2 regions of the Kyrpidia sp. genome follow, and region 1 is predicted to be linked to the other one. Evidence: riboswitches for the same ligand, from Rfam matches in the RefSeq annotation. Region 1 holds a riboswitch; the other holds the start of a gene.
The links. A riboswitch is a leader RNA that binds a small molecule or an ion and turns the genes downstream of it on or off. The one in region 1 is predicted to bind cyclic di-AMP.
Positions count from the first base shown of each region.

Region 2: linked by a shared signal. The riboswitch ahead of K6T64_RS08925 (hypothetical protein) and the one ahead of K6T64_RS01890 (DUF3055 domain-containing protein) in region 1 are both predicted to bind cyclic di-AMP.

Region 1 covers NZ_JAILZZ010000002.1:71,418-86,662, forward strand. Annotated here, with positions in the region: gene K6T64_RS01815 ((Fe-S)-binding protein) at 1-257, shown strand, start outside; gene K6T64_RS01820 (LutB/LldF family L-lactate oxidation iron-sulfur protein) at 254-1,696, shown strand; gene K6T64_RS01825 (LutC/YkgG family protein) at 1,689-2,390, shown strand; gene K6T64_RS01830 (DUF4247 domain-containing protein) at 2,449-3,210, opposite strand; gene K6T64_RS01835 (DUF4178 domain-containing protein) at 3,207-3,719, opposite strand; gene K6T64_RS01840 (DUF350 domain-containing protein) at 3,733-4,143, opposite strand; gene K6T64_RS01845 (PspA/IM30 family protein) at 4,234-4,905, opposite strand; gene K6T64_RS01850 (citrate synthase/methylcitrate synthase) at 5,187-6,290, shown strand; gene K6T64_RS01855 (pseudouridine synthase) at 6,369-7,121, opposite strand; gene K6T64_RS01860 (hypothetical protein) at 7,264-7,692, shown strand; gene K6T64_RS01865 (long-chain-fatty-acid--CoA ligase) at 7,797-9,362, shown strand; gene K6T64_RS01870 (HU family DNA-binding protein) at 9,504-9,782, shown strand; gene K6T64_RS01875 (ATP-binding protein) at 9,885-11,207, opposite strand; gene bcp (thioredoxin-dependent thiol peroxidase) at 11,431-11,901, shown strand; gene K6T64_RS01885 (hypothetical protein) at 11,935-12,114, opposite strand; cyclic di-AMP (ydaO/yuaA leader) riboswitch at 12,191-12,357, shown strand; gene K6T64_RS01890 (DUF3055 domain-containing protein) at 12,561-12,854, shown strand; gene K6T64_RS01895 (sigma-54-dependent Fis family transcriptional regulator) at 13,117-14,730, shown strand; gene K6T64_RS01900 (thiamine pyrophosphate-dependent dehydrogenase E1 component subunit alpha) at 14,897-15,245, shown strand, end outside.
Region 2 covers NZ_JAILZZ010000020.1:13,115-28,359, forward strand. Annotated here, with positions in the region: gene K6T64_RS08895 (hypothetical protein) at 1-304, shown strand, start outside; gene K6T64_RS08900 (hypothetical protein) at 636-791, opposite strand; gene K6T64_RS08905 (TVP38/TMEM64 family protein) at 934-1,641, opposite strand; gene K6T64_RS08910 (heavy-metal-associated domain-containing protein) at 1,712-1,933, opposite strand; gene K6T64_RS08915 (metal-sensitive transcriptional regulator) at 1,960-2,232, opposite strand; gene K6T64_RS08920 (galactose-1-phosphate uridylyltransferase) at 2,281-3,141, opposite strand; gene K6T64_RS08925 (hypothetical protein) at 3,263-3,565, opposite strand; cyclic di-AMP (ydaO/yuaA leader) riboswitch at 3,566-3,699, opposite strand; gene K6T64_RS08930 (SDR family oxidoreductase) at 4,134-4,898, opposite strand; gene pssA (CDP-diacylglycerol--serine O-phosphatidyltransferase) at 4,928-5,497, opposite strand; gene K6T64_RS08940 (carboxypeptidase M32) at 5,638-7,140, opposite strand; gene pdo (protein disulfide oxidoreductase) at 7,342-7,989, shown strand; gene K6T64_RS08950 (DUF423 domain-containing protein) at 8,081-8,455, opposite strand; gene K6T64_RS08955 (FMN-binding glutamate synthase family protein) at 8,477-9,928, opposite strand; gene K6T64_RS08960 (hypothetical protein) at 9,912-10,223, opposite strand; gene K6T64_RS08965 (bifunctional acetate--CoA ligase family protein/GNAT family N-acetyltransferase) at 10,458-12,857, opposite strand; gene K6T64_RS08970 (Glu/Leu/Phe/Val family dehydrogenase) at 13,128-14,342, shown strand; gene wsfD (glycan biosynthesis hexose transferase WsfD) at 14,489-15,245, shown strand, end outside.

The DNA.
Region 1 (15,245 bases):
TTAAAGACCTCGAATTTGTGGAGCTCCCTTTTGCCGAAGAGTGCTGCGGCTTTGGGGGGACTTTTTCGGTCAAGATGGGGGATGTTTCCACGGCCATCGTTTCGGACAAGATCCGGCATATTCAAGAAACCGGAGCTGATCTCGTAGTGGGTACAGATATGGGCTGTCTCATGAACATCGAGGGCCGCCTCCGCCGAATCGGGTCCCCGGTGCGGGTCATGCATTTGGCACAACTGTTAGAGGAGGGAGTGCGATGACGGTGCATCCGGCGACCATGAAGGAGCGGGCGGCGGAAGCTCTGCATAATGATTTTCTCCGTGAAGCGGTCAAAATCACCACGGATAAGTTTTTTGCCGGGAAAGCTTTGGCTCAGCGATCACTCGGAGATTGGGAGGCCTGGAGGGAGCGGGGCCGGGCCATCCGCGCTCATGCGCTGGCTCATCTCGACTATTATCTCGGCCAATTGATCGACCAGGTGAAAAGCCGGGGAGGCAAAGTTCACCTGTGCGAAACGGCCGAGGATGCGGTTCAGGTCATTGTCGATATCGCCCGGGCCCGGAATGCCCGGTCGGTGATTAAGTCGAAGTCGATGGTGACCGAAGAAATCCAGCTCAACAAGGCTTTGGAAGCGATCGGGGTACGGGCGGTGGAGACAGATCTGGGGGAGTACATCATTCAACTGGCCCACGAAACGCCATCTCACATTATTGCACCGGCCATACATAAGACCAGGAAGGATGTCGCGGAACTGTTCAGCCAGGTGGCCGGGAAGCCGATCAAGGATGATACCGATACGCTGACCAATTTTGCCCGTCAAAAGTTGCGGGAGGAGTTTTTGACCGGGGATATCGGCATAACGGGATGTAATTTTGCCGTGGCGGAGACCGGCTCTGTCGCCTTGTTTACGAACGAGGGCAACGGACGGATGGTGACCACCCTGCCGCCGGTTCACGTGGTGGTGATGGGGATGGAACGGGTGGTGCCGACTTTTGAAGACCTCGAAGTGATGATGAATTTGCTGCCTCGCAGCGGCACCGGGCAAAAGTTGACCAGTTACGTGACGGTGATCACTGGTCCCCGGCGGGAGGGGGAGGTGGACGGCCCAGAGGAGTTCCACCTGGTCATCGTCGACAACGGGCGCAGCCGCATCCTCCGGGATCCGGAGTTTCGCGAAGCACTTCAATGTATTCGATGCGGCGCCTGTTTGAACGTCTGCCCGGTGTACCGGCAAATCGGCGGGCACGCCTACGGGTGGGTGTATCCGGGGCCCATCGGGGCCGTGATCACGCCGCTTTTGACCGATGATCTGGATCGGTGGGGGGACTTGCCTTATGCATCCTCTCTGTGTGCAGCCTGTGCCGAGGCTTGTCCGGTCAAGATTCCGCTTCACGATATGTTGGTGCGCCACCGGGTTCGTTATGTGGCCGCTGGGAAGACCCCGCCGGCGGAACGAATGGCCTTCCGCCTGTATAAACGGGCCTTCACAAGTCCCCGGCGCTATCGTCTGGCATTAAAAATGGCGGTTACTTTCCAGCGGCCACTTGTGAAAGACCGGCATCTTTCCGCCCGGCTTCCGGGGCTGGCGGGATGGACGGCGGGTCGGGATTTTCCCGCCGCGGCCCCGAAGCGGTTTCGGGATCTGTGGCCGGGACTGGCGGCTGAGGCCCGGCAGATGGGAGGGGCCGACCATGAGTGAGGAGAGATCCTTCGGCCGGACCGAAGAAGAACTGCGGTTTTTAGCCCGGGTTGCGAATGCCCTGGGGCGGGAGGTGGAGACCTCTCCGCCGGAACAACCTGTGCGAGGGGTGAGGGGGCTTCCCACACCCGAGGCAGCCGGGAATTCTCTGGAGCAGTTTCTCGCCAATTGGCGGGCCGTCGGTGGCGAGGCCGATGTGGTGAGGGCCCGGGAGGCGGCGGGACGGGTGGCGGAGATCGCACGGGAGTGGGGGGTGGGCCGGGTTGTGCGGTGGAACGACCCCCTGATTGATGAATTGGGACTGGATCCCGCGTTGCAGGCGGCGGGAATTTCCGTTTATGTGTGGAGGGCGGGGGCGAACCGGGATGAAGCGATCCGGGAGGTGGACCGGGCGGATCTCGGAGTGACCACGGTTCATTGGGTGGCGGCGGAACCGGGGAGCTTGGCGCTGCTCTCAGGTGGGGATACGCCCAGGGCCGTGAGCCTTCTGCCCCCCGCCCATCTCGCCGTGGTCCCGGCATCCCGAGTGGTTCCGGGTTTGACAGCCATTATGCGGGAGGCGGCTTTGCGCGGATTGTCGGCGTCTTTGAATTTTATCACGGGTCCCAGTCGAACGGCGGACATCGAGATGGAGTTGACCGTGGGTGTTCATGGCCCGGGCCGGGTTTACGCTTTACTAGTCGAGGACCGCTGATCTCGGCCCATGAACAAAGGGCCGGCGCCAAAAGGATTCACCCCGGCGCCGGCCAAATCTATCTTCTTCGTGTAAAGGATCCACCCCCCAACCGAACTTTGGGCGGAGAAGAAAACCCGTTCGATGGCTTGGATCCAGATGAGATCACGCCCGAGCCGGATCCGCTCCAAGATTTACCCGAGGATCCCGACGACGGTCGGGTCCTTGGATTGACTGAAGGACTGGGAGTCGGCGGCTGATCTGACCGCCGGGTGAATACTCCCACCCCGCCTACCGTTTTCGGAATTTCCAAAGAGGACTTTTTTGCGGCCGGGGGCCCCGTCGGCGGGTTTGGCGTATAATTCGGGGTGCGCTGATACCCCCGGTAATGGCCGAAATGCCCGCCTCCGAACTGCCAGCCGCCGCCGAAAATCCGATCCAAGGTCGACGCAAGCAAAAATCCTTGTAAAAACGAGGGATCATAGTTGTCTTTGACAAATTGCTTGTCATCGATTTCGATGATCGTGTCTTGAGGCTTGGCCGGGTCCTGCTGGAGATGAACCAGGTGATCCGGATAGACCAAAAACATCTCTTTCGTGGATTCCGGGGAGACGTCCTGGGGCTTTTCTTGTGCCTCCAGTTCTTTGGCTACCTCGGGAACCGATTTGTTCGCTGCGCGATAGACTTTTTGTAATGCCTGTCCTTGGTCCGCCGCCGACTGAAACTGATAGTTTTTCGAAACGTACGAGTCGAGGCCGCAACCGGCCAGAAGAACGGAAAAAGCCAGGGCCAAAAGGGCGAGCAGACGAAAAGATCGACGCTTTACCGTTCGTCCGTTCATGTGCCGGCAATGATCCTGGCGTCAAATTCTTCGGTAAACCGCCCCAGCCCAAACCAATATTTTCCGTTCTGCCATTCCACCCGGAACAGGCCACGATCGTCGCTTTGATGATTCCAAATATATACGGTGTCCCCGTGCACCAGATGCATGGGGCCATCCACCCAGGCCGGGGATTCCTGCTGGGATTCGAGATGGTAATCCACTCCGTCCAAATGTACCGTCTCGGGGATCTCTCCGATGTCGTCCAGCCTGCCATCCAAGGTTTCATACAGGCGGAAAACCAGTCCTTCCCCGCGGTCGATCACCAAATGGCGGTACGTGCGCCCGTCCCGGAGTACATAATGCATACTCTGGATGGCGTTGAAGGCGGCGGCGGCTTCGACGATGTACTCGGTCAGTTCCACCTGAACAACGTCCCCGGGCCTTAAAGTGAACCACGTTTTTTGCACCACCGGAGGATGAGGGTCCCGGGCGCGAATCAGATCGGTCACCCTTTTCCACAAGGACATAGGCGTTCCTCCTTTACATGGATCCCATCAGGATCACGGCGCCAACGACGTGCAGGGATCCGGACAGTAAGGCGCTGGGCATGTGGTTCTCCGCAATGTTTTTGCTCATGTCGATCCCGGCGGCCCGTTTCATCACCAGATCAAATAGCCACTGGACGATCAAGAGCAGCACGAAAGCGTACGCGGAGATCACCACCGCATCCCATACGACCTGGCTGATCATCATGGACCGGGAAATGATCAGCGCATGGGCGAGAAGTTTTAACACGAAGCGCAAAGCGACGGCGGTATGCCCCCGCCGGATCAATTCAAAATCGTTGTATTGCGTCAGGGCCACATCGACCGCCATGAGGATAACGAGGAGAAGAATGAAAAGCACAAACCAGAATCCCACCGTCAACAACTGGTGGATAGTCAGCGTCAACGGGACAATTCCCTCCTTAAGAAAACGGGGAGATGACCATCTCCCCGTTTTTCTGACACTGGTCCGGGTAGCCTTACGCCCCGCGGACGGTCACTCCGCTTTGTTTAACTTCGCTTTCAGAGCTGCCAACTCGTCCTCGACATCGGCATTACGGCGCAACTCATTGAACTCATCATCCAGGGAGCGCTCTTTTTTATACACTTCCCCGGAGGCTTCCGCCTCGGCCTCCAGTTGCAGAACCTTGTCCTCCATCCTCTGGAAACCGCGCATCGCATTATCACTGCCGATGCCGGACATCGCCTGGCTGATCTCTTTCTGAGCTTTTGCGGCTTGGGCCCGGGCCACCAGGGTGTCCCGTTTGTTCCGCATCTTGCCAATCTCTTCTTTCATCTCGGCGAGTTTTTCCCTGAGGGCGTCTGCGTTTGCTTTCGCCGTCTGATATTGGTTCTGAAAGTCCCTTGCCTTTGCTTCTTGTTCCCGTTTATCCGCCAGGGCCCGCCGGGCCAAATCGTCGTTTCCAGCCAGTACCGCCTCTTCCGCCTGTTTTGCCCGCTTTTCTGCGAGGCTCTGGGCTTCTTCGAATTGGGCCTTCAGTTTCTTTTCCACCGCGATGGCCTTGGCCACCGCTTCTTCAGCATCCTGCAGATCTTCTTCCATATCCCGCAGGTACTGATCCAGCAATTTCACCGGGTCTTCCACTCGATCGAGCATCGCGTTAATGTTGGCGAGACTGATATCCCGCAATCGTTTGAACAGGCCCATAAACGGCTGTTCTCCTCCTCTGTGGAGATTGTCGGAAACTGGCGAAAACCGCCGCCCCGTACTTCTATTATTATACCTGGCAATGCTGACACGAGACAAGGACATCTCCCCTGGTAGAAACTTTTCTTGTCGCACCAAGTGTCTTATATCTTCTGCCCGAGCTGTAACATGAGGTCAGCGCGCTTGTCCTTACTGTATTGGAGCCAGACGTAAAACCTGTTATACTTGTGTTATACATCAATGAACATCTTGTGTTTTTTTGAAAAAGGAGAGTGATCATCATGACCCAGGGGTTGACGATCCACAAAGGGCTTGAGGGAGTGACGGTGACCGACACCGAACTGGCCCTGGTCGACGGAGAACGGGGGCATCTGGTGTACCGGGGCTATTGGGCCAAGGATCTGGCTCTTCAATACACCTATGAACATGTCGCGTATTTGCTTTGGTTTGGAAAATTACCGACGGAAGCGGAGCTGGCGGATTTTCACGCGAAAATGGCGCAATATCGGATTTTGCCCGATTATCTGAAAACGATCATCGACGCCATCCCCGCCGGAGTGGACATGATGAGCGTGCTTCGCACGGCCGTTTCCGCGGTGGGAAATGAGTCCTACGGATGGCCGCCGACAGTCGAGCAGGCGATGGAATTGACAGCCAAAGTCCCCACGATCATCACCTACCGCTATAGTCGTCTAAACGGTCGGCAGCCTGCAGAGCCCCGGAAGGATCTCAGCCACACGGCCAATTACCTGTATATGCTCTTCGGTAAGGAGCCCCACCCGGCACACGTTGCGGCCCTCGACGCCTACCTTGTGCTGACGGCGGAGCACGGCATGAATGCCTCGACCTTTTCGGCCCGGGTGACCACTTCAACCCGTTCGGACATGGCTTCAGCCGTGACCACGGCCATCGGGACCATGAAGGGTCCACTTCACGGAGGTGCGCCATCGGAAGTGGACGAGACATTGGCGGCCATCGGCACCAAGGAAAACGCTGAGCCGTACTTGCGCAGCCTGTTGGAGCGCGGGGAGCGTTTGATGGGATTCGGACATCGGGTGTATAAAACCCGGGATCCCCGGGCCGAGGCTCTCTCCATCGTCGCTAAACGGGTGGCCGGGGATGACCCGTGGTTGGATCTGGCCGTTCACGTGGAAAATGTGGCCATTCGGCTGTTGGAAGAGTACAAACCCGGCCGCCGGCTGTACACGAACGTGGAATTCTACGCGGCCGCCGTGCTCCGGGCGGTGGGGCTCCCCAAGGAACTCTACACTCCGACCTTTACTCTCTCCCGGATGGCGGGCTGGACGGCCCACGTTCTGGAGCAGGCGGCAGACAATCGGTTGATCCGTCCCCAGTCGGTTTATACCGGTCCCATGCCGCGCTGAACTCGGAGGTTGGGGTCCGCCGGGATGAGCTCCCGGGAGCCTCAGAGCTTCGGTGAAAGATGGGCGCAGGGCCAGGGTCTATGATTCGGCGGGGCGCGGGGGAAGTCGCGGATCCGTCTCCCGGAGACGGGCGACTTCGTCATCGGCGAGGGCGCGGTAGCCTCCCGGAGGTAAAGAGGGGTCCAACTGCACGCCTCCGATGGCGACGCGTTTGAGATACAGAACGGGCTTCCCGAGGGCGGCGAACATGCGCTTGATCTGATGGAATTTGCCTTCTCGAAGGACGATCTCGACCTCGGATCGCTCTCCCGCGTTGAGGATTTGCAGATGGGCGGGAAGGGCGCGGTAGCCGTCGCGGAGGATCAGGCCCTGGGCGAAAGCGGCGATGTCTGCGTCGCTGACCCGGCCTTGCACTGTAGCGCGGTACGTTTTTGAAACATGGCGTTTGGGCGAGAGGATGGCGTGGGCCAGCTGCCCGTCATCGGTGATCAGCACAAACCCCTCGGTGTCGATGTCCAGACGGCCGGCGGGAAAAAGATGCGGAGTGCGGTCTGATTCATCGAGCAGGTCGATTACGGTGCGGTGCTTGGGGTCTATGACCGCGGAGACGACCCCGGGGGGCTTGTTCATCATCCAATAGTGAAGGCGCTGATAGTGAACGGGCTGCCCCGCGACACAGAGTACCTGTTGTCCGGGGTCAATGTGCAAGGAAGGATCCCGGACGACTCGCCCGTCCACCTCGATCAACCCAGACCTTGCCATTTTTTTGATGTCCCGGCGGGATCCCACGCCCATTTCCGCCAGAATGCGGTCTAATCGTTGTTTAGCCACCTTGATCTCCTTTCGGACATCTCTCTTTCAGATTGATTCGGCAGGTTCAGATTGATATGTAGTATACTGAAAAGGGATCTTACGGCGCAACGGGGTCCGGCAGAATGTTCAGCAGGAAAGTGAAGGTCAGACGGCGAATGAGATGATCAGGATCAAAGCGGCGGGGAGGATGAAAAGCGTGCCCGTACGCCACGCATTGGTGGAGATGAAAAAGGAAGATGTTCAGCAGGTCCGCGAATTGTTGGAAGGCGGTCGGATTCCCGAGGCGGTCAATGCCTTCATCCAGGCATTTCAGGCCGCCGAGGTGGGTTTCTCCATTCCCTGCGGACCCGGTTCGGTACGGGGGATCCTTCCGGTGCACCGGGGGACCGGTGCGGAAGATCTGTGCGGGACGGAGTACTTGGTGGTCGACCCGGGAGTCCCCGGGAACCAAGTGGAAGGGCGGCTGGAGTTTCACCCCGGGCTCGTGGTGGGTACCGAGTTTCGCCCGGAATTTCGCCTTTTGATTCTCACCTTGCAAGGGGGCGGAGAGTTGCGGTTCCGGGGAAGGGAATTGGTGCGGGTGTCGTGACGGAACTCCCCGGCCCGGCGCGCCGAGGTCCGAATGACCGGTTGGTAGGGATCCCCAAGGGGATGTGCCGACTGGATTCCTGATCAAGGGATTGAGGTGACACAATGGGCGGAACGTTTTCATTTCCTCAGATCTCGTTACCGGAAATGCTCCGCGATAGTGCGGAGCGTTTCTCCGGGCGGCCGGCGATTTCTTTTTACCATGTCACCCTGACCTATGAGCAAGTGTGGTGGATGGTCCAGCGGGCCGCGGTGGGTCTCGCTGCGGCTGGGGTTCGTAAAGGGGATCGCGTGGCGATCATGTTGCCCAACTGCCCTCATTATGTGATTGCGTACTACGCCGTTTTAGCTGTCGGAGGTGTTGTGGTCCAGGTCAACCCGATGTACACCGGGGCTGAGTTGGAACACCTGCTGGTGGACGCCGACCCAAAGGTGATCGTGGCTTATGAACCGCTGTGGGGGAAGGTCGAAGCGGTTTGGGAGAAAACCCACCTCGAGCGGGCGTATCTCGTTCAGTTTCCCGGCCCGGTGCAAACCCCGGCGACCGAACGGGTTCAACCCGTGGAGGCCCTTCTCGGGGCACAAGGCGACCCGCCGTCGGTGGCCATTTCTCCCGAGGACACGGCCGTTTTGCAGTACACCGGGGGAACAACAGGCTATTCCAAGGGGGCGATGTTGACCCATCGCAACCTGGTTGCTAACGTTCACCAATCATTGGCGGATTTTCGTGACGGTTTGCGGGACGGGGAAGAAGTGATTCTGCTCGTTCTGCCTCTGTTTCACGTGTACGGCATGACCGTGGGGATGAATTTGGGCATCGCTGTGGGGGCGAATCTGGTGATGTTGCCCCGTTTTCAGCTCGACGAGGTCCTGGACGCGATCAAGACGGCAAAGCCCACAATGTTTCCCGGTGTTCCCACGATGTATGTGGCGGTCAACAGCCATCCCAAGGCCCGGGAATACGGAATCGACTCGATTCGCATCTGCAACAGCGGGTCCGCACCGCTGCCGGTGGAGGTCCTTCGGGCTTTTGAAGAGAAAACCGGGGGGAAGATTCTCGAGGGTTACGGCTTGACTGAGGCGAGTCCGGTGACGCACACCAATCCGTATCATGGCGTGCGGAAAATTGGGAGTATCGGCCTGCCGGTAGCGGGAACCGAGGCGCGGATAGTGGATGTAGCCACCGGTCTACAGGAACTTCCGCCCGGGGAGCCCGGCGAATTGGTGGTGCGCGGTCCCCAGGTCATGAAAGGATATTGGAACCGGCCGGAGGAAACGGCCCAGGTCCTTCGGGACGGCTGGCTCCACACCGGGGATATCGCCACCCGAGATGACGACGGGTACTATTACATTGTCGATCGGAAGAAAGACATGATCATCGCCAGCGGCTTCAACGTCTATCCCCGGGAGGTGGAAGAGGTCCTCTACACCCACCCGGGCATCCAGGAGGCGGCTGTGGTGGGGGTGCCGGATCCGTACCGCGGGGAGACAGTCAAAGCCTACGTCGTGTGCAAGCCCGGGGTGACGTTGACCCGCGATGAGGTCATCGCGTTTTGCCGGGAGCGTATGGCTCACTATAAGGCTCCGACGGAAGTAGAATTTCGGGAAGAGCTACCGAAAAGTTCAGTGGGCAAGATCTTGCGGCGGGCCCTTCGGGACAGCCAACAATGATGGGTCATGGGTCGAATCTTTCCGAAATCCATCCCCCGGGGCCATTCGCGCAGGTTTGACCGGTGAGAAATCCGGCGAAACTAGGGACGAATCGGCCGGAAAAGTCGGTCCCGGCCGGGTTTTCGGGAAGGAGGTGGGCCAGTGACCAAGCAGGATTTGATCGCCAAGGTGGCGGAAAAATCGGGGTTGACCAAAAAAGCGGCGTCGGCGGCGGTGGATGCCGTCTTGGATACGATTCAGGAAGCGCTGCAGGCGGGGGAGAGTGTGGGGCTGACCGGATTTGGCAGTTTCGAGGTTCGGGAGCGTTCAGCCCGCACCGGCCGTAATCCGCAAACCGGGGAGACGATCGAGATCGCCGGTGGCAAGACGCCGGTGTTCCGGCCGGGCAAAACCCTGAAAGAGGCCGTCAAGAGTGCCTGAGTCCCAAACGGGCTTGGGTGAAGCGGGAAACCCCGCCAAGCCATAGTGTGTAGAAACTGCTGTGGTCTCCGGAGAGGGCGCGGTGTAACGCCGCGCCCCTCGTCACCTCAGGTCCACCTTTTTCTTTTCCAAGGCCAGTTCACCGGCCAGATGGTCCACGAACTGTCGGGCGCTGCGCCCGGAACGGCCGTTGTGCCGACGTTCCCACTGGAGGGCCAAACGTCGGAGGGAATCTTCTTCGATTTCGAGACCTGCCCGTTTGGCCATGTGGCCCACCATCTCCAAGAACAGTTCCTGGTCCGGGGACAGGAAGGACACCGTCAACCCGAAGCGGTCGGCCAAGGATAATTTTTCCTGGACCGTGTCCTCCAGATGCAGATCGTCCTCTTCGTCCCCCCGGGTTGGCCATCCCCGGTCGCTGAACCGTTCATTCACCAAGTGTCGTCGATTGGACGTGGCGTAGAGCAGTACATTGTTCGGACGCCGTTCCACACCTCCCTCCAGGAGCGTCTTGAGGTCTTTGTAAAAGGTCTCTCCTTCGCCGAAGGATAAGTCGTCAAAAAATAGGATAAATTTTTGTGGCCGGCGGCGCAACAGGCGGATGATGAGCGGGAAATCTCCCAGATCCCGCCGGGCCACTTCCACGAGCCGCAATCCCCGAGCGCCAAATTCATGAACCAGCGCTTTGACCAGGGAAGATTTTCCCGTTCCCCGGTCTCCGTAAAGAAGCACATTGTTCGCCGGAAGTCCCAGGACGAATTGTTCGGTGTTCTGCAGCACCTGTTTGCGTTGCCGCTCATATCCGACCAGATCTGCCAAGGTGATGGGATCGGGCTCGATGACGGGGACCAGCCTCCGGCTCGGCCCTTCCCATTTAAATACCCAGTGCCGAGCGGCCGGGCCGCTGCCCATGCTTCGGAATGCCCGGGTGAACAGATCGGCGAGGTCCGCCCAGTCTTCCGTCGTCTCCAGAGACCGGGCCACCTCGGTCAACCGGTCGCTGAGCCACTGATTTAACAGGGTGTCCCCCCGGGCGGTCGAGGCAGCCGAAGTAAAGTCCGGAGACAAGACCTCTGGCCTAAGGCCTAAAGATTCGAGGAGCGGAGCGGGATCCAAATGGTACAAAGGGCGCAGTCGCCTCAGATCTGCCGCGAGGCCACCTTGAAGCGCCCGACGCCATTCTTTCCCCTCATCCGGAGACGGGAAGGTCGAAAAGAACAGCCGGTGAAGGAGGTACGATTGCCATAGGGAGACGGTGGCGGGGAGGGGGATAGGATCTTCTTCCGCGGCAAAGTGGAGGAGAGCGCGGAACCAGGGCGCTGCAACCTCGGGGTTTTTGGTTTCTATCCAGTCTTCGGCTGCCGCGACGGCTGGGTCGTCGGACAACCCCTGGAAAAACATCCATGGGACAAGAATTGAAGGCATGATGCACTCTCCTTAATCAATCAGCATCATTGGGTTCGTCCCCATTGTAGGAGACTCGGGGCCGGGGGGCAAGGGAGCGGCGTGTATCTGAATGGGAATTATGGTATTCTGGCAGTGAAAAAGCCTGGACACCGAGTTGCGGGTGCGAGTGAGATGTCATCCCCGCCCGGGCTCAGAACGGATGGGCTCAGGAGTGCGGGGAGGGGAGATGGAGGGGATCCAGATGGTGGAGGAAGGTCAGAAGGCACCGGATTTTACACTTCCCACCGGGACGGGCGAGACGATGAGCCTGGCGGATTTTCGCGGAAAACCGGTGGTACTGTACTTTTATCCCCGGGACAATACGCCGGGGTGTACGAAAGAGGCCTGTGGATTTCGCGATCTTCATGAGGTTTTTTCCGAAGTTGGCGCCGTCATCCTCGGGGTGAGCACCGATTCCCCGAGTTCTCACAAAAAGTTTGCGGAGAAATATCAGCTTCCCTTCCCGCTGTTGTCCGACGAGGACGCAGCAGTTTCTACGGCTTACGGTGTGTACAAGGAGAAAACCCGCTACGGGAAGAAATCCATGGGGATCGAACGAACCACCTTCCTCATCGACGGCGATGGGGTGATCCGCAAGATCTATCCTCGGGTGAAGGTGGAGGGACACATGGAGCAGGTATTGGAGGATGTCCGCCATTTGAGCAACGGCTGAGGGCGGGGAGCCGGCTTGGCCGGCTCCTGGCAATCACCGCCGGTTGAGGCTCCGGAAGCGGCGTTCGACTCCGTGGTAGACGGAGCGAAGGACGGCGGCCCCGGCAATGGAACCTGCGCCGATCATGAGGGCAATCCATAAGGGCACTCCGAGGAACCAGCCTGCCCCGAGGGCGACGGCCAGGGAGAGAAGGACTGCGGGTATCGGATGCATGACGATTCCTCCTTGTGTGAACGTATTGTGAACGAATCGCTCATTGCCAAAATTCCCTTTTTCATGTATGATGGTTAAAACGGAGACGCTGAGTTCCATGTCCAGTGGAAGCGGAGGACCCATGTGTGGGGTGAATCCGGGCGAGCTGTTCTCAGAAGATTTGAGAATGTTTCATCCGCTCGGTAGGGTGAGCTCTCCACCCGAACCCGTCAGCTAACTTCGCAAGCGTTGGAGGGAGCGGTGGCGAAAGCCCCGCCTGGCCAAGGACTTCTCATAGGCGGGGTTTTTGTGTCCCTGCGGCTCCCCACCACCCCGTGGCGTCTCCGTTCGCGAAGCAGTACCGTGTATGAGGCGCGCCGGATTGCCACACGCTATGGCAAAGTCAAAGGCGTGCAAAACGTCGGGTACCTTCCGCGCATCAGACATTGACAAGGGGGGATCGAGGAATGGGTGAGCACGTTTTGTTTTCAGAAACGGAAGATACCCGAACTCATTTTGCCACGTTGGATGTGGCCGGCACGCGATTCGATCTGGCAGTGACGTATTCCCAACATTTTATGGGCAAGAGCATTGTGATGTGCCTACAAACCGGGCGGGCGAGCATCATGGATGCCCACGACGCCGAAGATCCGCAGCGGGTGGCCCAGCATTTTGGAATTGACGACGGCGAAACGGCCACCGAATTGGGCCATTACCTCACGAGCGTTTTGTCCTATCCGCCACGAGGCGAGCAATTCTGATGCAGGCTTGTGCGTGCCCTTTTCTACGGGCGCGATTTCTCTCCTTATGCTTATCCTGTGTGTTGACCACCATTTGCCCACGATGTCAACTTCCGATGGCTCAACGTCGATCTCGTTGGTTCGGTTTCAGTATCGCCTCATCAATGGCCTCCGGGATGCCGGGTTGGCCCGTCGGACGGCGGACGTGGTCGTCCGGTGCCGGGGCCGCCAAAAAGCATCCGGAGGATTTTTTGTTCTTGGAGGCCGAGCAATTGTGCCGGGGATGAGTCCGGTGGAACGGAACGGGGGGACGGGGAGGATGGAGATGCCCTTTTTGTATCGGACCTGGAAAAGGTTTGTGCGGGAGGGGACGCTGGATGCCCACCGCATATCCAGGGACGTGTCCGAATCGTGGGTGCGGAGTCGGCGCTACGGGGTGGATCCATACCGGGACCGCGGAGACATTGTGCTGGAGCCAGAGGATTTAGAGTTGCAGCGTCACAAATATGCTGACGTGATTCGAGAAGTTGAATCCTTGGTACATAAAATTCATGGTTTATTGATGGAGCAGCGGATGGTCGCTTTATTCTGTGATGCGGATGGACGAATCCTGAGCGAGATCGGGCATCCGGACACCCTTCGAAGGGCACGGGAGATCCAGTTTGTTCCGGGGGCTGACTGGTCGGAGGCGGCGGTGGGCACCAATGCGATCGGAACGGCGCTGGAGGTCGGAAACGCTGTCTACGTGGCGGGGTACGAGCATTACGTGGTGGCGACACACCCCTGGTGTTGCGCCGCCGTGCCTCTCCGCGACCCGAAGGGGAACGTTTTTGGTGTGTTGAATTTATCTGGCCCGCTGGAATCGGCCCACCCCTATCTCCTCGGCGTCGTGGCGACCATGGGAGCCCACGTGGAGGACGTCATTGCTCGGATGCCCCAACAGGGGGACGAAGCGGTGGAGACCCAGGAAGGAGGAGTTGATTTTGAGGGGATGATCGGCAAAAGCGCATCCTTCCGTAGGTGTATCGACTTGGCGGAACGGGCGGCCCGGGTGGATTATCCGGTGTGCCTCTTGGGAGAGACGGGGACGGGAAAAGAACTTCTTGCGCGGTGGATCCACCGGAGAAGCGGCCGAAGAGGTGGCCCTTTTGTGGCCCTCAACTGCGGGGCGATGCCTGAACATCTCCTGGAAAGTGAATTGTTTGGCCACGAGGAGGGGGCTTTCACCGGTGCCAAAAAAGGGGGATATCCCGGGGCTTTTCGGCTTGCTGAAGGAGGAACTTTGTTCCTAGACGAGGTTGGGGAGATGCCTCCACAAATGCAGCTCGCCCTGCTTCGAGTCCTTGAAGAAAAGGCGGTTCGACCGATTGGCGGCCGGGAGGAGATCCGGGTGGATGTCCGGCTGGTTTCTGCTACACACCGGGATCTTGGGTTACTCGTTCGCCAGGGGGCGTTTCGGGAAGATTTGTTTCACCGCCTTCATGTCCTTCCGATTCACGTTCCGCCGCTGCGGGAGCGGAAGGAGGACATCCCTGATTTAGCGCAATATTTGCTGGATACGACCGGTACGGGCAAAAAATTGAATCCCGCAGCATTGCGCCTGCTCCAGGACTACCCGTGGCGAGGGAATATACGTGAACTACGAAATGTTATGGTTTGTGCATCAGTTTTTGATGATTCGCGGATCATCGGCCCCGAGGGGTTGACTTCATTTTTGGACGCTGAAAATAAAACCGGGGCCATGCCCGGAAGGAATATCCCCAGTCGCAAAGAGGCAGTGGCAGATGCCCTTCAGAACACCCGCGGCAATGTGTCCGCCGCCGCCCGGCGGCTGGGGGTTTCCCGAAGCACCCTGTACCGGTGGTTGAAACAAGGCGGAACAGGATGGGACAGGTGAGACGTTGCATGGGCCATTCCCGGAAGCGGTCAGACAGAAGGTTTTACGGGCAAAATTCCGGGGGATCTCAGGCGAATTTTGACGATTGGTCAGCCGGCGCATAGGCCGGCATGTTTTTTGCATATGTTGAGGAAGGTGTTGATTTTTCCACAAGGGGGGAGCCCGGGTGGCCATTCCTGCGGACAAGCTGACGTGGATGTACGAGACGATGGTCAAAATCCGGTATTTTGAGGAAACGATGGTGAAGGTGTACACCGAAGGTAAGATGCCCGTGTTTAACATCGGAGCCGGGACGGTGCCCGGAGAAATGCATCTGGCGGCGGGTCAAGAACCGGCAGCCGTGGGGATTTGTGCGCACCTGCGTAAGGACGACACGGTGACCGCCCCGCATCGGCCTCATCACCACGCCATTGCCAAAGGGGTCGATCTGAAGCGCATGACCGCGGAGATGTTCGGGCGGGAGACCGGGCTTGGAAAAGGAAAGGGCGGGCACATGCATCTGTTCGATCCCACGG
Region 2 (15,245 bases), on a different contig from region 1:
GAGTTCCTATCACCGGATCACGGCGAAAGGAAGCGTCCGCCGCATCTTAGCCGGAGATCACCACGCCACCGTCGTCGCCATTGCCGTTCACAGCATGCACAAAGCGGCAGAACACGACCGCCTGGCCGGGGAAGCCGTCCAGCGCATGGCTGCAGCGGAAGCGAAAGAAGACGCCCGGCGGTGGATCACTTCTGTTCGCGCTTGGCACGAGCGAACCGCGACCGAGTTGCAGGTGGCCGTGACCCGAACCCGGGAATCGGTGGGTGAAGCGTTCTGGACATCCGCCCTTCAGCTCGATGATTGATGTTCAAACAGGACCCGAAGAACCAATTCCGCTGTGGCCACATTGGTGACTAAGGGCACATTGTAACATCGCACACCCGGAGCAGAGCGGTGATGTCCGGTTCATGAGTCTGTGCCGTTAAGGGGCTATCAGTGCCACCCGTAGCACGACATTTCCCCCTTTTCCTCGTCGCGTCCCACCCGGGAAACCGTCGACGGAGAGAGGTCTCTGTGCGAACCAGTGTATCATAACCGAGGGAATTGTCGTACGTGAAAAACGCCATGGGATCCCCACGGCGTTTCCTGTGTCAACGACGATCGAGGCGGAGAAACCCCGCTTCAGCCCGGTACCTTCATCCACCCGTCGTTTGTTGTAAGTCTTCCAACATATCCTGCAGTTCCATCCGACGAATCAGAATCCTGACCCGCTCGGCCCGATCCGCCCACATCCACTGATCGAGCAGAGACTCCTTCTCTCGTTCCAATTCCTTGATGCGGTCCTGTTCCACGCGGATTCACCTCCTGGCATCCAATATGCCCCGCAACCCAGAGGTTCATCCTTAGGAAACCCGCGCTTTTGTGAAAAAAGGCACGATCTAGACAATGACCGGGGACCGGCCCACCCAAAAGAACTGAGCCTTCACTCCAGTCTCAGGTTCGGGGCCCATTCCGGGAGTCCCGTGTTTTACCGGGTGTAAAAACCGACCGGCCCATCCAGAGCCCTCCCGCAACCAAAACCAGCCAAGCCACTCCACCGAGGAGAGCCCTTGACCATACAACGCCCTCCGGTCTCCAAAAAGCTCCTCCAAAAAAAGACTCGACGGCAATCATAGGAAAAGTCCCGAGCAATGTCCCCACAAGAAACGACCGATACATCATTCCAGAGATTCCCGCCAGCCCATCGATGGCCGATGACGGGATGACCGGAACCAACCGGGTGAGCGCCACCAAAATCCATCCTTTGGAGGCCGCTGCCCGGTCCAGGCGCTCGGCGAGGGGATTATCCCTCCACCTGCGCCGGACCCACCCGCGCAAAATCCCGCGGCTGAGCCAGAACAACAGCGACGCTCCTGCGGCGATACCTAGCCAATTGATCAAAAAACCCGGAAGCGCGCCAAACAAAGCAACATTCGCCCCGGCCAGGACCACGAAGGGGACGTACGGAAAAACAGCGTGGGCGACGACCAATGCGGCCGCCGCCCCCCAGGCCATATAACCAAAACCCCTCAGGTGAGTGAACCAGTCCCCGGGGTTGGGCGAAGGGTGGCCGCCGAGCCCTCGATGCACCCATCCTGCAGCGAGGATCAGCACCGCCACGAGGATCAGCCCTTGCACCCACCGACGACTTTCTCGCACCACCCCGGGTCCTCCTTTCGCCATTCCTCCCCGATCTACAATTGAGGTTTTGTGAAGTTTTGGGTCGGCGCTGTTAGTGGTCCGACATACCCGTCAATTCGTACCCGGCCTCTTCGATGGCTTCGCGGAATTGAGGTTCTCCCACCTTGGATCCGTCGAACTTCACCAATGCCTTACCCTTATCAAGATCCACATCCACCTCGTGAACTCCGGCCAAGGCAGACAAGGCCGACTTCACGGCGTGTACACAATGACTACAGGACATACCTTTTATATGCAGGACTTTTGTCTCCAACTTGCTTCCGACCTCCACCCAAAAATTTATTTCGTAAAGAACTCAACGGCTTCCATCAGTTCCGTGATGGCTTCCTCCCCGCCGTTCGACTGAATGGCCCGGGTTACACACCCACGGGTGTGCGCTTCAAGCACCGTCAGTGCGACTTTGTTGGCAGCCGCTCGAATGGCCGCCAACTGGGTGAGAATATCTACGCAGTACCGATCGTCTTCAATCATTTTCTGAACCCCGCGCACCTGTCCTTCAATTCGGCGGAGACGCTGGATCAGCTCGTCCTTGACATCGGCGTACCCGTGCAACCGGTTCACCACCTTCGGCGCTATCTTACCATACCCGAGTATCGTAAATCAAACGCCTCGAAGCAAAGCGACGGCCCGTTCGGGATCCAGCCCGTTGATCCCCGCCCCGGTTCCAATGACAAATCCCGAGGAAGTGAAAATCCGCGCAAACACCAAGAAGCGAAGGTGATAATCCTCGTCCCGGTCGTGACACAAAATAATGTTGTATGCCCGTCCATCAATAGCCTTCTCCAGTGCCCCCACCGCCTGGTGCAATACCGCCGCCATACCCGTAAGGACATCGTCAGGTATCGATTCGAAAGCCCCCACGTGGCGCCGGGGAGTCACCCACATTTCAAAAGGGTGCATCGAGGCGTAAGGGGCAAAGGCCATCGCCCATTCATTCTCGGCCACCAGGCGTTCGGGAACCATCCCGTCGATCTCGCGACAGATCGGACAACAACCCGCCCGATGCAGCCTTTGAAACCCCTCCCGCTCCCGCTCGATGGCCGGAGGGACAAAGGGCAGAGCGTATAATTGACTGTGGGGATGCGGTTGTGTACCCCCCGATTGTCTTCCCCAGTTGCGAAACATGGATACGTATACGACCCCGGGGTGGTCGTATAAATGTTTCATCCGCTCACGGATGACCCACAGCAGCACGGCAATGGCCTCTGCAGAATGTTGGCCGAGCATCCGGTCGTGCACCCGGCTCTCCACCACCAATTCCTGGGCCATCCCTTCCGGCACTACCGGGTATAGATTATCCCACACACTGATGGCGTCATCCCCCACAGGATAAACCTGTTTAATCGATTCAGAGGGATGACAGAAAGGACAATGCCCATCGATGTAGCCATTGGGTTTCCGTCGGTGATCGATGTATAGAATTGGATCCCCCGTGATGGCATGGAACCGGACGTGGTTCATGTCGACCCTCTCCCTCTTTCGCCGAGGTGATCCCTTATAAAAAGGACCGCCAGCAAGCGGTCCCTTTTACGTGCCTCCCCGATTCTGTCTCGCTTGTATCCGAATCGGCGCCGTTCTCGCCCTAGACGCCCAACATGGCGGAAAACTCCATGGATCGACCGCTGGCCAGGATCACTTCGCGAAGCGCCTCAATGACGGAGCCGATGTCGGCTTTCCCCCGCAAGCCGTGGGGATTCCCGACCTCCACTTCCCGCAGGTCGGGGTTGTTTCTCAAATTCACACCGACTAAACGCGCCACTAAGCGGATCGACCCAAAAGGCAATTCGAATCGCCTCTCATTGAGCCGGATCCACGGAACATGTCCGTCCCCCAGCCGGATCGACACCCGAACACACCTCGGGTCCTTGACCCTTTCCTGCAACACCCACCCACTCTCCTTTCGCTTACGGGGTTAGCTGACGGGTTCGGGTCGAGAGCCACCCTACCGGCCTTGGCCGGATTCACCCCAAAGTCCTGGGTCCCCCGCTTCCGTTGTCCGGAACTCAGCGCATCATGACCCCCCCGGGGCACATCATTATTGTATGCCAATCCCGCACAAACAGCAACGCCGGTTTCTGTTGAAAATTCCGCCGACACCACGGCGTGACGCGCTCATCGGCGCCCTTCAAATAAATTCTGCAGCTCTGCACAATATATGCTCAGTCAACCGCCATCCTTGCACTCACGATATCCAACCGGAGGGAGAGGAATGACCCACCGCAAACCGTGGCTTTGGTTGCTCGCAGGACTCGTACTTGGGCTCAGTTTACAGGGGGTGCGGACCGCCATCCGGCACCGCGGCCGCACTTCTCCCGTCCCCTTTGGGCCATCGGTTTATCATACGTTGTTTGGACCCGCTGATCATCCCACCCCACCGTCACGAAAATCACGTTCGCAAAAGTGAATCCCGGCGCTCCTCCAAAAATATCCACCATCGACACCATTTGGCCCCATCAATACGTGAAGGGAAAATACTGCACCCCTCCGGTCACGTAAATCACACTCCCGGTAACCATGTCCGAATCTGGATGACACAAAAACTCAACCACCCGGGCCACGTCTTCTCCAGTGGCGGGTCGACCGGCGGGTGTAGAACCTACCGTGGACAAACCCGCCTGGTTTCTGGCGTCGACGATCGCCCCTTCTTTAAATGGATCTCGGATATCTCCGGGACACACCATGTTGACCGTGATCCCGTAGGGGGCTTCTTCCGCGGCCAAAGTCCGGGTAAACGAAAGCAACCCCGCCTTGGCGCCAGCGTACGCCCCCCGCCCTTCCCAAGGCATCCCGCCCTCGATCTGGGGATACCCAAAGGTAATGACCCGCCCAAAATGATTTCCCCGCATGTGGGGAATCAGCCAACGGGCGTGCCAGTACGCGCTATGTAAGTTGCCGGCGACGAGCTCCTCCCACTCCCCGGCTGCGGTGTCCGCCAGAGGCGTCCGTTTGACCCGAAACGGTCCAACCGCGTGAATCCAGCAGTCAAAATCGTGTTCCCGGCTCAACCACCGATCCACTTGTTGCCTGGACCCTGCGTCACATTGAACCGCCCGCACACCACCAAGACTCCGCGTCTTTTTGAGACCTCCGTCGGACTGCTCTCCCACCTCGGCGCGATCCCGCCGGTAGGTCACCACCACGTCATGGCCGCGCCGGGCCAATCGCTCAGCCACGGCTCGACCCAGACCGGCGATCCCCCCGGTCACCAAGACTTTCAAGCCCGCTCCCTCCGATCGCGTCTCATCCCTTAGAATTTCTTAATTGGAATCTTGCTCACCATGAGCGCAGACAAGAGAATCTCAGCCGCCGCAAACCCGAGAAGGTGTACATCCCTCGAGACGAAACTGAGCAACCCGAGCACACCGCCGGCAAACGTAATGGGCACCCCGAGAAAGCCCCCGCTGAACCGTTGCACATTGTACCGAGCCAACCGCAGTGCGCCGCAGAGCACATAAACCATGGACAACGCCCCACCCACTAGCGGCAGATGTTCCATGTACACCTGGGTATACACCAAGAGCGCCGGGGCCACCCCGAAAGACACCAGGTCGCTCAGACTATCCAGCTCCCGGCCAAAATCGCTTGCAATCCCCAACCGCCGGGCCGTGGAGCCGTCCAGGCGGTCAAACAGCACCGCCACCATCAACGCCACGGCAGCCCAGTGAAACAAATGCATGGACGACAACAGTACCGACAACAGCCCGAGGGACAGATTGGCGGCCGTGATCGTGTTCGCGGCATATTTCAGCCAACGTCGGGTCGGATTCGGCGGTACCCGCCGGATCCGCAGCTCCGTTCGTACGGGATTTCGTCGCACCCTCAGGCCCCCCCAGGCATACTCACGGCGCAGGGGGCGGATTCCAACCTGCTCCGACCCCTCCGCGCCCTCATTGTACTGTATCCCGGGGAAGGGCGTCCATGAGCGTTTTGACCTGCATGATCCCCAAAGCTCCCCTGTCATAGCCCGTACAGAGGGCCAAATTTCTCACGCCAGTACCGGAGGAGGGGCTCGGCGGCCGGCCGGTCGGTGCCCGTCGCCCTCTTTAACACCTCGTGAGGTTGCAGCTCCCTCCCGGGCCGGTGAACTTTTTCCCTCAACCACTCCCGCACGGCCGCCACATCCCCTTCGGCCAGCCGCCGGTCGAAGCCGCCCAGGTCCCGATCCATGGCCTCCCAGAATTGCGCCGCATACACGTTTCGCAATGTGTAAGTCGGAAAATAACCAAAGCTCCCTGACGCCCAGTGCACGTCCTGCAAAACACCGTCGGCGTCCCGGTTCGGTTCGAACCCCAAAAGCGCCCGGGTCTTTTCCCTCCAGGCCTCCGGCAGATCGGCCACCTTCAAATCCCCGGAGATCAGAGCCCGTTCCAATTCATAGCGTAAGAGAATATGAAGGTTGTAGGTGACCTCATCCGCCTCGGTACGAATGGGAGAGGGACGGACATCGTTGATTCCCGCATAGAACGTCTCAATATCCAAATCATTCCACGCCGGACCCAGCCTCTTTGTCAGTTCGCCATAATAGTGCTCCCAGAAGGCCCGGCTGCGGCCCACGACATTCTCCCAAAACCTCGACTGGGACTCATGGACCCCGAGGGATGCTCCGGCGTAAAGGGGGGTTCCCGCTAGGTCCGGATCGATCCCCTGCTCGTAAAGCGCGTGACCACCCTCGTGAAACGCACTGAACAACGCACTGCGAAAATCCTCGACGATATACTTCGTGGTTACCCGCACATCTCCGGCATTCAACGTGATCTGAAAGGGGTGGGCCGTTTCATCGAGGCGCCCCCGGTCAAAATCATACCCGATGGTCTTGAGCGCCCATCGACAGATTCTCTGCTGGGTCTCGACCGGTACCGGACGAGCGAAAACCCCGGGATCGGGCCTTCGCCCAGACTCGGCGATCTCCCCCACCAGGGCGACGGTGGCTTCTCTCAGCGTCGCGAACAGCGGGTCGATCTCGGCTGTGCGCACCCCCGGTTCGTAGAGGTCGAGGAGGGGATCGTAGGGGTCCTTCTCGTAGCCCCAGTATCCGGCGAACTCCCGGGTCATCGCAACGATTTCCTCGAGATACGGTTGAAGGAGGGCAAAATCATTCCGATTCCTGGCATCTTCCCAAGCGGACTCCGCCTTCGCCGTCAGCACGACAAAAGCTCGGTATCGCTCCCGGGGAATGCGCCGGTTGCGGTCGTATTCCCGGCGACACTCCCGAACGAGGGCGGCGGTTCTCCCGTCTAGCCCATAGGCCCTCGCCTCCAACGCTTCGAGAAACTCTCCCATTCGCGACGAGGTCATCAGGCCGAACACCTCGTCCGACAAGGTCCCGATGGCCTCCGCCCGGGCTTCCACCCCCTTTTTCGGCGCCCCGGTCCGCAGATCCCAAGCCATGAGGGACAGCGCCTCCTGAAAATGTTGGATGCGACGGACATAGTCTTCAAACGGCGACTGGATCTTTGTCAATACAATCCCTCCTTGGTCGGAGCCCGGCCACCTTGGTTCGGAGAAATTATGTGGTCTCACCCTCTGGTGATTTTGGTGCGGAACGTGCATACTGAAAGATAGATGGTACCCGTCGCCTTGACACCTGGCCACTAAAAGCGGATAATACCCTTACGGGTACACCGCATCAATGCGGAGTGCATACGGAGGTGCGTAACTGTGATGATTCCGGAAAAAGATCGGCAAAAGATTCGGGAGCGGTTCTCCGCGATGACCGAACCTGTCGTTCTGCGCTTCTTTGAGTCGTCCATTGACTGCCCGACCTGCCCGCAGATCAAAGATCTGTTGCAGGAAGTCGCCGACCTGTCCGACAAGCTCACCCTGGAAGTGTTCAACCTGTACACCGACGAAGACAAGGCGAAGGAGATCGGGGTCGACAAAGCGCCCACTCTGGCCATCCTCGGCGGATCCGGACAGGATTACGGGATTCGCTTCTACGGCGCTCCGGCAGGCTACGAGTTCGCCGCCTTCCTCGAAGCGATCCTCATGATCTCCCGGGGCGACTCGGGCCTGAAAGCAGAGACCAAAACCAAACTGGCCACCATCGACCAAGACGTGACCTTGAACGTCTTCGTCACCCCGACCTGTCCGTACTGCCCGAGCGCCGTACACCTGGCCCATCAGTTTGCCTTCGAGAACGCCCATATCCGCGGTCACATGATCGAGGCTACGGAGTTCCCCGACTGGGCAAACCGCTTCGACGTATACGGCGTGCCAAAGACGGTCATCAACGACCTGGACTCCATCGAAGGCGCTGTCCCGGAAGCCGTCCTCCTGGATCAAGTCCTGGCCGTGGCGACCAAAGCCTAAAATCAGCCGGGGGCCGGCCCTGCAATGTTGTTGGGTCCCCGGGACGGGCGAGTCGCCCGTCCCGGGGATTTTTGGTGGTGCCAGGCGCCATTCAGGCTCCCCGAATCGCCGCCAGAATCAGCAGAATCCAGCCCGCCAAAAAGGCGAGTCCCCCAAAGGGAGTGATGAAACCCAAGGAGGAAACACCACTCAAGGTCAGGGCGTACAGGCTTCCGGAAAACAACACGATCCCCACCACAAACAAGATTCCCGCTCCCGCGACAAGACCTGTCGCATACAGCCGTTCGGACAGAATCGCCACCAGGATCAGGGCCAGTGAGTGAAGAAACTGATAATGGACCCCCGTCTGGTAAATCGATAACATGGCGTCAGAAATCTTCCCGCGAAGCCCGTGGGCGCCGAACGCTCCCAGCGCCACCGAGAGGAAAGCTCCAATACTCCCGAGGATGACAAAAACCCGCAGCATACTCCTCTCCCCCCACTCCCGTTACTGCAACCCTCCCGGTGCCGGACCGGTTTGCGCTCCTTCCCATTGTAGTGGAGGCCGTGCGGGGAAACAAGGCGCCCCCTCCACCGTTCGGGCCCCAAACAATCCAGCCTGGCGCTGGGGGGACACCCAGCCCCAGGATACGCCCGCCGCCCAAGCCACAAAGGGGTCGAGGGCCGTGAGGTCCGATTTGCCCACATCGGCCACCGCCGTCTTCCCCAGGGATTGCACCACACTCTCCATCTCGTGCATACAGGCGTGCAAAAACCGGACGACATTGTGAGCCCCTTTGTCCACATCCAGTTGATCGGTCAGCTTGCCTGTATAAATCACCAGACTGGTGGGCGGCTCAAAAGGCAGGGTTTCCACCATCTGGTCTGACACCATGGCAAAAAGGGGCGCCGTTCCCACGTAGACCGCATCCGCTCCCAGGGCCAGCGCTTTGAGCATCTGCCCGGGGGTGATGAGACCTCCAGCCGCCAGCAAACTCACTCGACCCCGGACCTTTTTTTGCACCAGGACATCCGCAGCCCGGGAAACGGCAAACAAAGTCGGCAAACCCACATCGTCCTGCAGGGTCGGCGACCCTCCGTGAGTGCCTCCTTCGGCCCCGTCGATGGTGATAAAATCCACCCCGGCTTCCAGGGCGATCTGCATCTCTTCTTCGAGATGATGGGTGGCGGCGATTTTGAGCCCCACCGGAACCCCGGTCTCAGCCCGGAGGCGCTGCACGAGGGCCACAAAATCTTCAGGCCGGTCAACTCCGGGCAGTCGGGAGTGGATGACGGCGGATTGCCCCTCGGCCAGGCCAAAGACCCGCCGGTAATCCTCCCCAATATTGTGGGCTGCCGTCCTTTGGGAGGCCGACCCCTGGGCTCCCTGTCCCAGTTGAATCTCAACGGCATCCAGGCGTCTGTACTGTTCGGGTCGGTTCATCCATCCGCCCCGGTTGAATTGGCCGATCAGCAGGTCCGCCGCTTCCCGCTCCTCTTCAAGGAGCCCCGCCTCGCCGGTGTTGGTCGCGGTGCCGATCTGGGAGGCCGCTTTGGCCAGAGCGATTTTTGCCCGCTTACTCAAGGCGCCTCCAAAGGACATCGCCGCGATCACAATGGGAATGGACAGGGTGAGGGGATACCTGGCCGCCGGACCAATCACCGTCGCCGTCTCGATTCCCACCTCTTCCGGAGTCGGGAGGCGTGTCAAATGAACCGGGTTAAAAATTAATTTTTCCCAAGGCGAAAAATGCACCGGACTGCCGAGGGGGCGGGAAGGGGCTGCACCCTGGGTGGCCCGCATGGCCGTTTCCGCCATGGATACTGGGCCCATCTTTCCTGTGACGGGAACCATTTCAAAAAGGTTCTCTGTGTACTGATCCCGCACAATTCGGGTCAGGGCCTTGTCGACCATTTCATTGACGATGGAACGCATCCAATTCTCAATGAACCGGAGCACGTTCCTCCCTCCCCTCCCCGGCAGCGACAGCCTCTGGACGAACGTGGCCTTGGAGGAGGTCGTCGATTCGCTGACAGGCAGCGAGACACATCTCTTTGATGGCCCCGAGGCGTTTAGCGGCACTATCTTCTTCCACGGCGATATCCCTGAGTACGACGTCGTCATAGTCGCTTAAGCGCTGGTGGTGGTTCCGCTCAATCATGGCAAGAGTGCCGGCAGCCGTTTCGACGCGCCGCAGTTCAGTTTTGACGTAGGCCAGGAATTGCTCTACATCTTTTTCGTTAAAACGGGTCATCGGCGGTCCCCCTTGTAGGTTTTTTACTCCGATGGTAGTCTTCGCCTTGACCAAGGGGATCATTCACCCGTTCGAGGCAGGCACCCAGCCTTTTTCCCTGGAATAGGCTGTGTTGGAACGAGATCGAAATGGCCGGAACTGAAGGGAAAGAGGGATCTGGGTGGAGATAGACATCGTCAGGCGGGGGGACACCCTGTGGGGAATCTGCCGTCGGTACGGCATCGAACCAGAGTGTCAACCGGCCTGGCCACCCACCGCGTCTTGACGTCTTCCCACCGCGATTTGGCAGTCGCCAATCCAGCATCCATCTTCGGACACGCCGACATCTGTCAATGCCACTTTGGTGATCTCGTAGACTTCTTCCACCAAGCGGGAGACCCGAAGGATAATGTCCGCCGCCGCGTGACGGGCCGGGGAGTCCGCCGGGGGCCCGTCGGGGCCGGCCACCGTCGTCAACAGGTCCTGGACATCGAGATCTGTGAGGGGCGTGATCCGCACCGTGCGGGCGGAGGGCGAACCGACAAATAAGATCATGCCAAACAGCGGGTCCAACTCCGCCGTCACAGAAAACCACATCGCCGCCCCGGCCACCCCCACACTCCGCCGGATCCCCATGGCATCAAGCACCTCATTGCAAAGCTCCCGGGGCATCCATTCCACCACCCGGGCCCTCTCCGCCGCATCCGGTCGATGCCCGCGGATGATCTGCCGGGCCCGGCCCGTGTCCGCCCCTTCCAAATCCGGGATCCGCCCCACCGGTTTTTGCCGATAGGCCCCATACGCGGCCACCTTGGCCAAAGCCCGTACCGCCTGTTCCGGAAAAGGGTACACCGGAATCCGCTGGACACCGGCGTCGATGGCGTGGACAAAATTGTCTTCGGTCATGAGAAAATTGGCCACGACGGGCTTGGGGGTGAAGTCGCCTACCGCCGGGTCCGACGCCGCCTCCCGTAGGGCCTCCGCCAAGGCCCGGGCGACTTCCCGGTCATCCGAAACCCCGACAGGGGTAAACAGTACCAGAACGGCGTCCACGGCGGGGTCGTGCAGCAGCTTCGGCAGGGCTTTGCGATACCCGTCGGCCAGGGCCACAGTCCCCAAATCCACCGGGGTTCCCGCCATCCGCAATCCCTCGTTGTGCAAGGCATCCACGGCCATCACCGCCCCGCCCGCGGTGTTCGTTACAATGGCCACCCGGTCTCCCCGGGGGAGCGGCGCCGAGGCCAGAAGCGCCGTCACATCGAACATCTCTTGGAGCGTATTGACCCGGATGATACCCGCCTGGCGAAAAAGCGCATCCACGAGCACGTCCCTGGCCCGGGGCAGCACCGAGCCCGTTAAAGACACGGCGGTCCCGCCCTCGGTGCTCGCCCCTTTTACCGCGACGATCGGTTTCTTGCGGGTAATCCGCCGGGTGATCCGGGAGAACTTCCGCGGATTTCCAAAGGACTCGAGGTACAAGGCGATCATGTCGGTTTCCGGGTCATCTTCCCAGTACTGTAGTAGATCGTTGCCGGACACGTCCGCCTTGACCCCCATGCTGGCAAAGCTCGAGACACCGATCCCCATACGGCCGGCATATTCCAAAATGGTAATTCCCAGCGCCCCGGAGTGGCTGGCGATGGCGAGGGCCCCCCGCCGGGGGAATCGGGGAGCAAAGCTGGCGTTGAGCCGCACGTTCGGGTCCGTGCTCACCAGTCCCAAGGAGTTCGGACCGAGCAGTCGTGCCCCGGCCCGGCGCAAGCGGGCCGCCAACTCCGCCGGGGTGGGGACCCCTTTTTCTTCCTCCTCGGGCAGGCCCGAAGTGATGATGATCACCGACCGAACTCCAGTTTTCACGCAGTCGTCCACCACCGGAGAAACCTGGTCGGGGGGAACCGCCACCACCGCCAATTCCACCGGTTCAGGCAACTCCTGCAGACTGGGAAACGCCCGCACCCCGGCTACAGAGCGAGCCACGGGGTTCACGGGGTAGGCGATTCCCTGGAATCCGCCCTCCAGGATGTGCCGGAACAAAACATGGCCGAGGCCCTTCGGGTCTCTGGATGCTCCCACCACCGCTAAAGTGGTGGGGTGAAAAAAGGGGGCGAGGGAAGCAGCGGTGGCCAATTTTTCCCGAGTTTCCTGCAAGGCTCGGATCCGTTCAGTATGCGCGAGCTTGAGAACGAGATGGGCGACCCCCGACTGATGTTCGCTCCGGATCTCGTAGCCGCTGGACAGAAAAACGCCCATCATTTTTTCGTTATCGTACAGCACATAGGCCTCAAAAAATCGGAAACCGTTTTGCCAAGCGATTTCCGCCAAGTGTTCCAATAAGAGCGTCCCGATGCCTTTTCCGTGCAGATGGTCGTCCACCAAGAACGCCACCTCGGCGGTCTCGTCATCCACGCGGTTGTACGTGCCGATTCCGAGGGGTTGATCCCCGGCCATGCAGAGAAGGGTCGCATCGTTCACGCCATCGGCGGAAACCATGGCCTCGATCACTTCATCGGGAACCTCCCGGATCACGTGAAAAAAACGAAAATAGAGGCTCTCCGGAGAGGCAGTTTGAAACAAACGCCGCACCGTGTCCCGGTCTGAGGGCCGAGCGGGTCGAAATTCCGCCGCTCGCCCGTCTCGCAGAATGACCCTTGTCATCGCATTCCCGCCTCCGCATCTCCCGTTTTTCCCACCATCTCTCCATGTATACAGTATCAGAAAACCATTGACAGAAAAACAAATCCTCGCGGTCCATCTCTGAGGCAGATCCGCGAACGTCCAATGACAATTCTGATGGCCATCTTGAGTGTGCTGTTGGGTCACGTTATACTGTAAGAATCGCAAACACAAATTTCAGGAAAAGAAGGTGGAGTGGACGTGTCGCTATCCCTGCCCCGCTCGTCAACCCATGCTCAAGGCCCGTACGAAATGGTGCAGGAGCAGATCGAACGAGCCGCCGAGCATCTCGGGATTCCCCGGAACGCCGTAGAGATCATGAAGAGGCCCAAACGAGCGCTCATCGTTCATTTTCCCGTGAGGATGGACGACGGGACGATCCGGGTGTTTGAGGGGTACCGCGTTCAGCACAATGACGCCATCGGCCCCACCAAAGGGGGCATCCGTTTTCATCCCGGAGTAACTCTCGACGAGGTCAAGGCTTTGTCCATGTGGATGACTTTCAAATGCGGTGTCGCGGGACTGCCTTACGGCGGGGCGAAAGGCGGGGTTGCGGTGGATCCCCACAGCCTTTCCGAAGGAGAACTGGAGAGGTTGAGCCGTGGATATATGGAAGCAGTGGCCCAGGTGGTGGGCCCCGACAAAGACATACCCGCCCCGGATGTGTACACCAATCCCCAAGTGATGGGCTGGATGATGGACACGTTCAGCCGGTTACACGGCACCTTCACCCCGGGGGTCATCACCGGAAAACCCGTGGTCATCGGCGGATCTCTGGGGCGAAGCGACGCCACCGGCCGGGGCTGTGTCACCGCCATTGCGGAGGCGGCCAAAGATATCGGGCTCCAACTGCAAGGGGCATCAGTAGCTGTCCAGGGATTTGGAAACGCCGGGCGCACGGCGGCGAAACTTTTGGCGGATCTCGGATGCAAAGTGGTGGCGGTGAGCGATTCCAAGGGGGCTCTGTACGATCCGTCGGGCCTGGACTTGCCTCGGGTGATCCAGGCCAAGGAAGCCGGCAACCTGTTGGATTACGGTCCCCAGCGCATTGATTCCTCCGAGCTTTTGGAACTCGACGTGGACATCCTCATTCCCGCCGCCCTGGAGGGCGTGATCACCGGTGCCAACGCCCCGCGGATCAAGGCCCGGATCGTCGCCGAGGCGGCGAACGGCCCCACCACCCCTGAAGCGGACCGGATTCTACACGACCAAGGCATCATGGTGATCCCCGACATTCTCGCAAATTCGGGAGGCGTCACCGTGTCGTATTTTGAATGGGTCCAGAACCTGACCAACGACTACTGGAGTGAAGACGAAGTCAACCAGCGCCTCCAGCGGGCCATGGTGAAAGCCTATCGCCAAGTCCGGCAAACGGCCGATCAGCATCAGGTGGACCTCCGCACGGCGGCGTTCATGATCGCCATGCAGCGGGTGTACGAGGCGATGAAAGCCCGGGGCTGGGTCTGACCTGAGATCGGGACAGGGTCTCAAGATCGGGCAGGTGCCGCCTTCGGGCGCCATTTTTCTGTCTCGCCCTTTCTCGCATTGTTATGGTACACTTTCAGAGTGTGCCGTACGTCAGATCGAGAAAGGAACGTTGAACGACGAGGACCATGGGTCGACCAGCCGCATTGTTTTCTGCCGTTTCCCTGAAGTTTGCCCGCCATGCGTCGCAGTTAGTGCGGCGGTTTTCCCGGGGGGTGGACGGGGGATATGCCATCCTCGTTTTCGTCCTGGCGACAGGGATTCTCCTCGCCCCGCCGGCGATCGGGATGGCGAACAACGGGGATTTTGAGCGCATCATGTACCAACCCGAGGTGGGATTGGCGTTCACCACCACTGACCCGCACCTGCGTTATTTTAATTGGGTCAACCGGTATTTCGGCGTGGTGGGAGGCGGTCACGCCTGGTACCCATCCTCCCTCGCTCTGTTGCTACAGCCGGCCATCGCCGTCAGCCAATGGTTATACGGCCGCCCGCTGTTCGACCTGTCGGTCCTCGCCGTTTTTTACGCGGCTTTGCTGGCCGTGGCCGCATTTTTCACCTTAGGCGCCCTGCGCCGCGTCCTGCCCCCGTGGGCGACAGTGTTCGCCGCCCTGGCAGGGATCATTGTGTACTGCGATGTCGCTTATCTGGCCTACTGCCGCTCTTTGTACAGCGAAGCCGTTTCTTTTGTTTCTTTTATGTTTCTCCTGGCTTTTACCTTAGATTTACTGACCCGGCCGGTGCCGAGAATCTGGGGACTTGTGGCCTTTGGCGCCGCTGCTGTCGCTTTTGGCACCGCCAAGCTACAAATGGCGCCCTTGGCCCTGGTTCTCGGGGTGTTCGCGGTGCGCTTGGCACATCTGAGGCAGGACCGGTTGTGGCGGG